Methylocaldum szegediense: one gene and its partner. The protein of the gene in region 1 interacts with the protein of each later gene in a pairwise test. Links are inferred from orthologs where the notes say so. Each region holds a gene or a part of one and is shown in the gene's direction. Other genes may lie near its edges.

What was found.
Region 2: the proteins of QEN43_RS01750 (region 1) and ileS interact in binary tests that used the Escherichia coli proteins (3 or more experiments, as listed by UniProt). The link is inferred for Methylocaldum szegediense from one-to-one orthologs.

The regions. Positions count from the first base shown.
Region 1 is NZ_OX458333.1:402,269-408,017, forward strand. What follows is about bases 85-3,058. They hold QEN43_RS01750 (HyaD/HybD family hydrogenase maturation endopeptidase), read left to right. Parts: upstream 85-1,257; coding sequence 1,258-1,860; downstream 1,861-3,058. Other genes in these bases: QEN43_RS01740 (HupE/UreJ family protein), read left to right, coding at 85-565; cybH (Ni/Fe-hydrogenase, b-type cytochrome subunit), read left to right, coding at 575-1,261; QEN43_RS01755 (HypC/HybG/HupF family hydrogenase formation chaperone), read left to right, coding at 1,862-2,164; QEN43_RS01760 (thioredoxin domain-containing protein), read left to right, coding at 2,161-2,532; QEN43_RS01765 (hydrogenase expression/formation protein), read left to right, coding at 2,529-3,058. Also shown: more of QEN43_RS01740, read left to right, coding at 1-84; more of QEN43_RS01765, read left to right, coding at 3,059-3,380; QEN43_RS01770 (rubredoxin), read left to right, coding at 3,383-3,559; QEN43_RS01775 (IS1595 family transposase), read right to left, coding at 3,584-4,534; QEN43_RS01780 (nickel-dependent hydrogenase large subunit), read left to right, coding at 5,046-5,749.
Region 2 is NZ_OX458333.1:2,839,640-2,845,834, forward strand. The notes cover bases 918-4,337. They hold ileS (isoleucine--tRNA ligase), read left to right. Parts: upstream 918-1,317; coding sequence 1,318-4,137; downstream 4,138-4,337. Other genes in these bases: ribF (bifunctional riboflavin kinase/FAD synthetase), read left to right, coding at 918-1,321; lspA (signal peptidase II), read left to right, coding at 4,143-4,337. Outside these bases: murein biosynthesis integral membrane protein MurJ, read left to right, coding at 1-354; more of ribF, read left to right, coding at 365-917; more of lspA, read left to right, coding at 4,338-4,619; 1,6-anhydro-N-acetylmuramyl-L-alanine amidase AmpD, read right to left, coding at 4,666-5,250; QEN43_RS12135 (hypothetical protein), read right to left, coding at 5,424-5,573; QEN43_RS12140 (IS481 family transposase), read left to right, coding at 6,111-6,195. UniProt on the Escherichia coli protein: Catalyzes the attachment of isoleucine to tRNA(Ile). As IleRS can inadvertently accommodate and process structurally similar amino acids such as valine, to avoid such errors it has two additional distinct tRNA(Ile)-dependent editing activities.

The DNA.
Region 1 (5,749 bases):
TCCTTTGCTGATTCAACTCCTCTGGGCCCGCCAGTCCTTCGCCCATACCGGTTTTCACCCGGTGGAAGGGTTCGCGAGTGGTTTCGTTCATCCTCTACTCGGCGCCGATCATCTTGTGGCGATGGTGTGCGTGGGCGTGTGGGCCGCGTTAATGACCGCCGAGCCGGGGCGTTTGTGGCGATTGCCGGCGACGTTCATGGCGGCCATGGTCCTGGGCGGTGCGCTGGGAGCATTCGGCGTGGAAGTTGCCGGGATGGAGTCTGCCATCGCCGCATCGGTTCTGGCCCTGGGGCTGCTGCTCTTGGCTAAGGTTCGGCTTTCGGGCGTGCTCGCGAGCCTGATCGTCGGTCTTTTCGCCGTCGCCCATGGCTATGCCCACGGCCTCGAAATGGCTCAAAACACGGCATTCACCGCTTATGCGGGCGGATTCGTGATCGCGACGGGTGCGCTCCATATCCTCGGTATCGTGCTGGGTCGTTGCCTGCTCCCCGCGCCCGGCATGTACCGTATCGCCGGCGGGGCCGCAAGCGTGTTCGGCATAGCTCTGCTCGCTCAGGTTTGGTGAGGGGGCTCCATGTCCGCGATCGATTCCGTGCAGAACCCGGTTTATGTCTACGAGAGGCCGGTTCGGCTGTGGCATTGGGTGAATGCGCTGGCACTGGTGGTGCTTGCCGTTACCGGCTATTTGATCGCTTCGCCCTTGGTCGTTTCGGACGGTGAAGCCAGCGAGCACTATTTAATGGGCTATGTTCGCTTCACCCATTTCGCCGCCGGCTACCTACTGGCGGTCGGTTTCATCGGCCGCGCCTACTGGGCGTTGGTCGGCAACGAATATGCACGCGAGCTATTCGTTCCGGCGATACACCGCGCTGACTGGTGGGAAGGTCTCTGGCACGAAATCAAATGGTATCTGTTTCTGGTGCCGGAACCACGCAAACATGCCGGCCACAATCCGCTCGCCAACCTGGCCATGTTTCTGTTCTACGTGCTGGGCGCGCTGTTCATGATCGTGACCGGTTTCGCGCTGTACGGCGAAGGCCTAGGGCAGGGGAGCTGGGCCAGCCGCTGGTTTGGTTGGGTGATACCACTGTTCGGTGAGAGTCAGGATGTTCATACTTGGCACCACGTGGGCATGTGGTATCTGGTCGTGTTTACCGTGATCCACGTCTATATCGTCATCCGCGAACATCGGATGTCTCGGCAGACGGTAGCGACGACCATGATCGACGGGTGGCGCCATTTCCGGGATGATAGGCCGTGAACCGAATTTTGATTCTCGGTATCGGCAATGTACTATGGGCTGACGAAGGTTTCGGCGTGCGTGTCGTGCAGGCGCTGCAACGAAACTATGATTTTCCCGAATCGGTGCGGCTGATGGACGGCGGCACCCAGGGGCTGGCCTTGCTACCCTACGTACAGGAAGCCGATACGCTGATCATTGCCGATGCCGTGGATTTCAAGCATGATCCCGGAACGCTGGTGGAATTGCGCGATAGCGAGGTGCCGGCTTATTTGGGAGCGAAGAAGATGAGCCTGCACCAGGTTTCCTTTCAGGAAGTGCTGGCCTTGAGCGAACTGCTCGGCTACTCACCACGGCATTTGTATCTCGTCGGCGTTCAGCCTTGCGTGCTGGAGGATTACGGCGGCAGTCTCAGCGAGCCGGTCAAGGCCATGCTGGAACCAGCAGTCGCCCGCATCCTCCAGTATTTGGCTGAACTCGGGATCGTGGCTGAGAAACGGACTCAGGCGGAGCCGGATTCCGATCCCTTAAGTCTAGCGGCCTACGAGGCTCTGCGTCCGTCGGCAAGGGAGGCCTGTCGAGTCGGAGACGAACGGTTTCTTGCATTGCGGAGCGAGTGAAGTGTGCATAGGCATTCCCATGCAAGTCGTTCGAGCGGAATCGTTTCAGGCCTGGTGCAAGGGTGCCGAGGGCGAGGCGATGGTCGACATGCGTTTGGTGGGATCGCAGCCGGAGGGTACCTGGGTGTTGGTGTTTCTTGGGACGGCTCGTGAGGTTCTCGAACCCGAGCGCGCCGCGCAGATTGAGGCCGCATTGAAGGGGCTGCGGGATGCTATGAGCGGCAGTTACGATCCGGCCGCGGCGTTCGCCGACTTGGTGGACCGCGAGCCTCAGTTACCCGAGTTCCTGCGGGAGCCGACATGACCCTGGCGGAGATGTTCGATCGGCTTTCAGGCAATCCGGGCATTAGCCTGGTGGATAAAGAGGGTCTGGTCGAATTCGCTGCGGCGCATTCGAAATGTCTGGTCGGCTTTTTCAGCGATCCCAAGGCCCATCCGGAGAATGCCGATCTCGCTGTGGTGCTTCCTGAATTGCTGCGGGCGTTTCCGTCGCTACGGGCAGCGGTTTTGAAACCCGAGGCTGTTGTTTCCGCGGCCCGGGACTACGGCGTTGTGGTCTATCCCGCGCTGGTATTTTTGAACGACGGCCAAGCATCCAAGATCATGGCGCGGATACAAGCCTGGGCCGATTATCACAGTCAGATCCAGCAATGGTTGGACGGGGAGGGATGATGACCATGCTTGAACAGCACAGCCCAGTTGCGACCGAGAACGCCAGGCCGGTCAGTCCTTTCGACGATCCTGAATGCGGCTATCTCCAGATGCCTCGGGGCATGCAGACCTTCTCGATGCCAATTACAGGCGGGATTCCCGCCAGTCGTGCCGGTATCGCGGTCTTGCGTCAATTGGCCGAGTGCTTGACGGCCGAGCTGAACGGTATCGATTCGGACCGTATCGATCTCGATTCGTACGACGAAGAAACCGGCCGTTTTCTCGATCAGGTGCTAGGGGACGGCGAGGTCAGCGCCTTGGTCGACATACCGGACGTGCGTTGGGCGATTCGCGAGTCGGTGTTCATCGGCGTGTGGCGGCTGCGCGAATTCCGTCCGGGAGAACCCGCCCGAGACTATCTCGAAGTCGGCTCGGTTCCGGCGGTGTTGCGACAAGCCGGAAGGTATACGTCCGGGGTCGAACGGCCGCAGTCTTTCCCGGAAGGACTCATGAACGCGCCTTCGCTATTAGTGGAAGTGTTCGCGAAATCGGCCGCCTTCGAAGAAGGGCAGAGCGAGGTCATTAATCTCTCGCTGCTGCCGATGACCGAAAACGACCTCGCATATCTAGTCGACGTGCTGGGACTAGCCGGCGTCTCCATATTATCCAAGGGTTACGGCGACTGCCGCATCCGCCTGACCGGCTTGCCCAATGTGTGGTGGGTTCAGTATTTCAACGCCAGCGACCAAATGATCCTGAATACCCTGGAAATCACCCCGATTCCGCAAGCGGCGCAGGCTACCCGGGAGGATCTCGAGGATTCGCTGCAGCGGATCAGGGAACTGCTGGCTCTGCTGAAGGCAAGCTGATCATGACCGAGGCAACGCGCTTCGAATGCCGCGTCTGTTGGCACGTGTACGACCCGGACGAAGGCGATGTTCAGGCACAGATTCCGCCGGGTACTGCTTTTTCGGAACTCCCTGAGAACTGGTGCTGTCCCCGCTGCGACGGCGCGAAATCCGGTTTCCTTCCTTGCCCGGAGGGTTAGTGGATTTTCCAAAAGAATACCTGATTAGCGATGAACTTCAGCCAAGCGAAGTCGCCACTCGGCTCGAGGATGAGTCAACACCGCAGCACGCGCCAGCCGTTGAAGCAGAATTTTGAGATCGAAACGCCGATTGAAGCGGTATTGGAATTCGGCTAGATACCGCCTGGCATATTTCTCAAATTTGATCGCATGATAGGTGCCGGAAAGGGCGGTTTTCAGGTTGCTCAACAGCGTGTTAACCCAACGAAACGCCGGATGTTGGGCCGATGACCGCCCAGAGCCCAGAATCAGGCGTTGATGCCCCGCGATGACCCGGTGCAAGCTCCGAAACCCGCTCAGGCCATCGGTGAGGGCGTAGGTCGACGGGGCTAAGGCGCGTTGGGCCCAGTTCGCGATCGCCTGCTGGGTGAACGGCAGGGGATCAAGGCGCACAAACCACGGGTGCCCGTCGTCCGTGGTTTGTACCGCCATCACAAAGCTGACTTTGTTTTCGGAGCCCCGTCCGCGTTTCCCGGACCGTTCCCCGCCCAGGTAAGCATCGTCAATCTCGACCCGCCCGGTCAGTTGCCGATCCGCTTCCTGCTCCGCCATCACCTGGATCAGCTTATGCTTCACCAGCCAGGCGGTGCGATAACACACCCCGAGATGACGCATCAGTTCCAAGGCCGAGACATTGTTCTTGGCTTGGGTTAAGAGGTACATCGCCAGAAACCAGGAGGTGAGCGGCAGTTTGGTCGATTCGAAGATCGTCCCGGCCGTCAGCGTCGTTTGCTTTCGGCAGTGTCCGCATTGCCAGTATTTTCGCCCGCTCCGTTCGAACACCGTGTGGTGCGCGCCGCCGCAGGCCGGACAGCGGAAACCCTCTGGCCAGCGCAGGGCTTCCAGTGCTGCTTCGCATTGCTCTTCACGGCCGTATTGGCCCAGAAACTCGGCCAACGACAACCCCTTTTGAAATTGCACTCGGTTCATCGGCATGGGACACCTCATATTGTGATCGATGTCCCTAGTCTAAGTCCCATAGTGGCTCACTACGTGAGCCTATACTGAATTTCATCGCTAATCAGGAAAGAATAAAGTAAAGCCGCAAAGACTTTCTCCCCTACGGGGATACATCGGCAGGATTGCCGATTTGCACGCGTGAGCGCAGCTTGCGGCTCCGCATAGGGACCGTGCGGAGTGATTGGGTTTGGGGTGAGGGCGACTCGAATAATTCCAAATCGTATTCAATAAAGGATTAATTTTTGTAGGGTGGGTTAGGCCGCGAGGCCGTAACCCACCGAGCGACCTCGAATCGGTGGGTTACGCTGCGCTAACCCACCCTACGATTAATGTTCACGCGAATGCCGAATGGAATAACACGTACTCTTTTCTCACTGCGCCGTAACAATGTCAAAGCACAGCATACCCGCCGACTAAAAAGCGCTTTCCCGTTTTGGACGCTTGACCGAAGCATCTCAGTGGCCGTCTTAACCGGAATTAACTACCCTTGAGTACGACTGTTGGAACCGCGGAACTGCTGATTCGCTGCGGCATTTCCTCCGACACGATCGTGTCCGTAAACATCACGCCAAGGCCGCTTCTTCCGGTTGAGCGCCTGGCACTGGGCAAACCGCCTGAAGTGGTTCCCACCTTGTTCGGGAGGCTGTTTTCCCTCTGCCCCAAAGCACATGCCAATGCTGCGGCAACGGCACTGGAACGGGCGCTTGGCATTTCCGTATCGCCGAATCTGACCAAGCTGCGGGACTTGCAGGCGAATGTGGAGCGGATCCGCGAATTGAGCCTGAACCTGCTGCTGTCATCCGAAGCGCCGCCATCCCCTTGGCCACCCCGTTTGATCGCCCTGTGTCGACGCTTGATCGCAGCGCTCGGGGGCGATGCTGTGTACTGGCCGACTGCGCCTTTCGAACCGGATGCCGCCACATTACGTGCTGGTGTGACCGAGCTCGAGGCTCTAGTGAGTCATTTGCTGGGCACCCTGTGGCATATACCGCAGCCTGACCTGGACGCGGTCCGGCATTGGCTGGAGGACGATACCTGTGCGGCAGCGGCATGGATGCGACGCGCATTACAGCCCGGTTGGCGCGATTTCGGTCGCTGTTCCATGAAAGCGCTTCCGTTGTTCACCGATGCCATGCTGGAAGCCGCGTTGGGGCCGGGACCGGCGCGCGTGAATTCCAACTCCCCCGAATG
Region 2 (6,195 bases), 2.4 Mb from region 1 along the record:
GCTCTGATCTTTCAACTCGCACCCATAGGCTGGGGCCATGCGGGACTCGCCCTAGCGACGGCGCTTGCGGCTATCTTCAACGCCGGGCTGCTCTTGGCAAAGCTTCTCAAGGAACGAATTTACAGACCGGAACCCGGCTGGACGATCTTTCTCCTGCGCGTGGTATTTGCCAGCGCAATGATGGTCCCTATCCTGGTCTACGCGTCCAATGCCTATCCGTGGCAGACCTGGTCGATGATCGAGCGGGTCTCTCATCTCGCGTTATGGATTTTGCTGGGTTTCGCGATCTACGTGTCGTGTCTCACTCTGACCGGCCTCCGTCCCCGGCACATGCTCGTTCCTGAAAGCACCTGAGGACCGTCGCATGCGCCTGAGCCGAGGACTCGCCGAACTCAAGCTTCCCGAAAAGGGATGCGTTGCCACGATTGGTAACTTCGACGGCGTCCATATCGGCCACCGCCAGGTGATCGAGCGGTTAGCAGAAGCGGGTCGCAGGCTGGAATTACCGGTCGTGGTCGTTCTGTTCGAGCCTCAACCGCGCGAATATTTTTTCCCGGACGAAGCACCGGCCCGCCTGACCCGCCTTCGCGAGAAATTGGCCCGCTTGGCCGAATTGCCCGTCGATCATGTTTTGCTGCTGCGATTCAACTGGCATCTGGCCATGTTGCCGGCGCAAGACTTCATCCGAACCATCCTGCTCGAAGGATTGCGCATCAAATATTTGGTAGTGGGAGACGATTTCCGGTTCGGCAGAAACCGAGTCGGCAATTTCGCCATGCTGCGCGAAGCCGGAAGAGCATTCGGTTTCGACGTGGTCGACACCCCGTCGGTCCTGGTGAACGGACGGCGCGTCAGCAGCACCTGGGTCCGCAACGCTCTCGAAGCTGGCGACTTGGCCAGTGCGGCTCAGCTCCTGGGGCGCCCGTACTCCGTTTGCGGACGTGTCGTGCACGGTGCCAAACGCGGCCGAATGCTGGGCTTTCCTACCGCCAACGTCGCAATGAGACGGAAAAACACTCCTGTCCAAGGGGTGTTTGCCGTTACAATGTCCGGAATCGGCGAACGTCCGCTACCGGGAGTTGCGAACGTAGGCATACGCCCTACCATCGGGGGCGGACGCACGGTACTCCTGGAAACCTATTTGCTGGACTTCTCCGGAGATCTCTACGGAAAACAGGTGGAAATCGTTTTTCACCGCAAACTCCGGAACGAAAAGCGCTTCGACAGCTTAGGCGAACTACGGGCCCAGATCGAACGGGACGTCGCAACTGCACGAAGCTATTTCGCCACCTCCAATCCAATACCATCCTCTGCATCATGAGCACGGATTATAAATCGACACTCAATTTACCCAGGACCGACTTTCCGATGAAGGCCAATCTGCCGCAGCGCGAGCCCGAGCAGCTCGAGCGCTGGCGCAGCTTGGATCTTTACCGGAAGATCCGCGAGACGTTCCGTGGACGCCCCAAATTCGTTCTTCACGATGGTCCGCCCTATGCCAACGGCGAAATCCACATCGGCCATGCCGTAAACAAGATCTTGAAAGACATTATCGTCAAGAGCAAGGGACTCAGCGGTTTCGACGCGCCCTATGTGCCAGGTTGGGACTGCCATGGCCTGCCCATCGAACTGATGGTGGAGAAAAAGATTGGCAAAGCCGGCGTTAAGGTCGACGCGTCTGAGTTCCGCAAAGCCTGCCGTTCCTATGCGACCGAGCAAGTGGACGTCCAGCGGCGCGAGTTCATCCGGCTCGGCATTTTAGGTGATTGGGACAATCCGTACCTGACCATGGATTTCCGTTACGAGGCGGATATTTTGCGCGCTTTGGGGCGCATTTCTGCACGCGGCCATCTGGTGAAAGGGGCAAAGCCCGTGCATTGGTGCACCGATTGCGGCTCCGCGCTGGCCGAAGCCGAGGTCGAATACGAAAACAAGCGTTCGATCGCTATCGACGTGCGGTTCAGAGTACTCGACGAAGCTGCGCTGATCCAGCGTTGTCATTCGGTGCCCGGCCACCCTGGCGAAGGCCCGCTCTCGATCGTCATCTGGACGACCACTCCTTGGACCCTGCCTGCCAACCAGGGCGTGGCGCTCAATCCGGATCTCGATTACGCCGTCGTTCAATGCCGGGAGCCGACGGAACGGCTGGTCGTGGCTGAGGCCCTGATGAAGGATGTGATGATACGTTACGGCATCGACGATTACCACGTCGTGGCGTATGGCAAGGGCTCGGATCTCGAAGGCTTGCTGCTTCAACATCCTTTTTACGAGCGGGAAGTACCGATCGTTCTCGGCGAGCATGTGACGCTCGAGGCCGGTACCGGTGCGGTGCATACGGCACCCGGACATGGCCAGGAAGACTACGTCGTCGGTCAGCGCTACGGCTTGCCGGTCGACAATCCGGTGGCTGACGACGGCAAGTTTCTGCCGAGCACGCCGCTGTTTGCAGGCGAGCACGTGATGAACGCCAACGACCATGTGGTCGAGGTGTTGAAGGAACGCGGCGCGCTGCTGCACGAGGAGCGCATCGAACACAGCTACCCGCACTGCTGGCGGCACAAGACGCCGGTCATCTTCCGAGCGACACCGCAATGGTTCATCGCCATGGACAAGAACGATCTTCGCCGCCAGGCCCTGGAAGAAATCAAGAAAGTGCAATGGATACCGGACTGGGGCCAGGCGCGCATCGAAGGCATGGTCGCCAACCGGCCTGACTGGTGCGTCTCCCGCCAGCGCAACTGGGGCGTGCCGATCGCCTTGTTCGTCCATCGCGAGACCGGCGCGCTACACCCGCGTAGCGAAGAGCTGATCGAAGCGGTCGCCCAAAGAGTCGAGGAAAAGGGGATTGACGCCTGGTTCGAACTCGATCCCGTCGAATTGCTCGGCGAAGAGGCGGCTCAGTACCAGAAGATCAACGACACACTGGACGTCTGGTTCGATTCCGGAGTCAGCCACTTCTGCGTGCTGGATCGGCGGGAAGACCTGTATTCTCCAGCCGACCTCTACCTCGAAGGATCAGACCAGCATCGCGGCTGGTTCCAATCATCTTTGCTCGCCTCGATCGCGATCCGGGACACCGCGCCGTATCGGCAGGTCTTGACCCATGGCTTCACCGTGGACGCGGAAGGCAAAAAAATGTCGAAATCCAGGGGCAATGTCGTAGCCCCGCAGAAAGTGATGCAGAACCTCGGAGCCGACATCCTGAGGCTCTGGGTCGCGGCCACCGACTACCGTGCCGAGATGAGTGTCTCCGACGAAATCCTAAAGCGCACGGCGGACGTTTACCGGCGCTTGCGCAATACCGCCCGCTACCTGCTCGCCAACATGAACGGCTTCGATCCGGAGCGCCATTTGGTTGAGCCCGAAAAGATGCTGGCACTCGATCGCTGGGCAGTCGACCGGGCGTTTCGTCTCCAGCAGGAAATCGTCAAAGCTTACGAAACGTATCAGTTCAACCTGATCTACCAAAAAGTCCACAATTTCTGCTCCATCGACCTAGGCAGCTTCTACCTCGACGTGCTCAAGGACCGCCAGTACACCTGCCGTGAGGACAGCCTCCCGCGACGTTCGGCACAAACCGCCATGTACCACATCGCCGAGGCCTTGACCCGCTGGCTGGCCCCGATCTTGAGTTTCACGGCCGATGAAATCTGGCGTTATTTGCCCGGCAAACGGAGCGAATCGGTCTTTCTGGAGACCTGGTACGAGGGGCTGTTCCCATTGGACGAATCCTCGCTGTTCGACCGCGAGTTCTGGGATTTCGTGCTCAAAATCCGCGAGGCGGTGAGCAAAGAACTGGAGGTGCTGCGCGTACGCGGCGAGATCGGGGCGTCGCTGGATGCCGAAGTCGAACTTTACTGCAGCCAGCCGATTCTCGAACGGCTTGCACCTATCGAAGGCGAGCTCCGCTTCGTGTTCATCACGTCGTACGCGAGCCTTCGGCCCGAAGGAACCGGCGACACGCTTCCGACAGGGATCGAGGGACTGGAGCTCAAAGTTCGGGCTTCCGATAAACCCAAATGTGTACGTTGTTGGCATCACCGCGAGGATGTCGGCCAGCATGCCGACCACCCCGAGCTTTGCGGACGTTGCGTCGAAAACGTCGTGGGTCCGGGCGAAACCCGTCTTTACGCCTGACGCTTATGCTGCATTGGCTTTGGCTCTCCGTGCTGGTCGTCGTCTTGGACCAACTCACCAAGCTGATGGTCGACCGATCAATGGAACTCTATGAATCGGTCGGCTTGCTGCCTTTTTTTCAGCTCACTTACCTACGCAACCAAGGCGCAGCGTTTAGCTTTCTGAGCGAGGCCGGGGGCTGGCAGCGCTGGTTCTTCATCGGCCTGGCGGCGATTGCCAGCGTCGCGATCTGTTACTGGCTAAGCCGACTCGGCAAAAATCAACGCTGGGAAGCCGCCGCCTGGGCGCTGGTACTCGGCGGTGCGCTAGGCAACCTCATTGACCGGGTCGCTTACGGATACGTTATCGACTTTATCGACGTATTTTACGGAGAGTGGCACTGGCCTGCTTTCAACGTCGCCGATTCGGCGATCACCATAGGCGTCGTGATGCTGTTGATCGACTCGCTGAGACCGCGGCAATCGACGGCCGATCTGGCGTAAGTTAGAAAGCGATCTGCCGGAAACACTCCGCCACGACAGTTGGGCCTTAGGCGCGAATAGCGTCGCACTCGGTCCGACGAAATCCTCTCGCGGACAGCAACCGGTAAAGCCTTCCCCAATCGAAGCTCGGACCCGGATCGGTCTTGCGTCCCGGAGCGATATCGCTATGACCGACTATCCGGTTCGGGGATAGGCTCGGATAAGCCTCGAACAGCGCGGCGAGCACATCGGCCAGGCCATCGTACTGTGCGTCGGCATAGGGAACGTCGTCGGCTCCTTCCAACTCGATACCGATCGAAAAATCATTGCAGCGCTCCCGCCCCCGATAGCTGGACGGCCCGGCGTGCCAAGCCCGCCGGTGAAACGGAACATATTGAACGAGTTCGCCGTCGCGCCGTACGAGCGCATGGGCCGATACCCGTATGCCGCATATCCGCTGGAAATACGGATGGGCGGTAGGCTCCAAAGTACTCGTGAACAGTCGGTCTATCCAGTCGCCGCCGAACTGGCCCGGAGGCAGACTGATACCGTGAATCACCACCAACGAAATATCCCCTGCATCAGGCCTGTCGTCGCAGTTGCAGCTCTCGACACGCCTCGCATCCGTCAGCCAATGGTCGATGACTTTCATGTATCTAACCGAATTCAAAATTACCGGAGTTCCATGTTATTTGCGCAAGATCTCGACAATCATTATTCCCATATTTTCGGTTTTGTGAATCCGGTCACGATACCGGAAACGCTTACCCTTTAAATTAATGACAACATTCTGATACCGAGTATTACGGTTATCATTGAGTCGAATTAATAGCACTGCTGTGCACAAGTCCTAAAGTCCATATTCGATGTTGAAGGATCGACGCCAAATTCGCCTGAAGAAGGCTCCGAAAAACCGCCTTTCCCCTGGTTTTTCTTTTTACCGAGCTCAACACCGTCTTTTTCTACTTGGCTCACATGTTCAATCATTTCTCCGATTGAACACGAAAGAACATTCCTCTTCCATACGCGTACCTCGATCATTTTCGAGGTTTTCTGAAACGGATTTAAAGAATCGAGAATACCTAAATATGTCCCTTCTCAACACGATTGCGAGCAGGAATCAGAGCCCTTCTCCTTCGAAACCGAGAATAAGAACAATCCAATCGGATAAGAGCTGTTCAACCGAAAACGACTCGATCGAAAAACAAGAATCGTCTCGACCACGAACGAAAAAATACGGTTTCTCACGGCAGCTTCCATGAGGCGAAAACGCGTCCTCATTATTCTGTAATTCTCCAGAGAGCAATCCAGGTGCGCTGTATATTTTACGGTTCCCGAATACCGGTGCACTTAGATAGTTCAAATCTTACGCAATTTTTAGACGCCAATCACAACTGCCTTAGTTATTTGTCACGTCCCGTATGATTATTTACCGAGAAGGAGTTATGCTCTGTTCGAAGCCCGGAGCCTTCTCCAGGAGATATTCGGTTCGTCCAAGTGAGGTTTCTCTCCATGCAGATTCGTCTTCATAAGAACGCCCGTACCACCCCGGCCGTTCGGCAGGCCATTCAAGCGTCCACGTTGAGCGAGCGCGCCT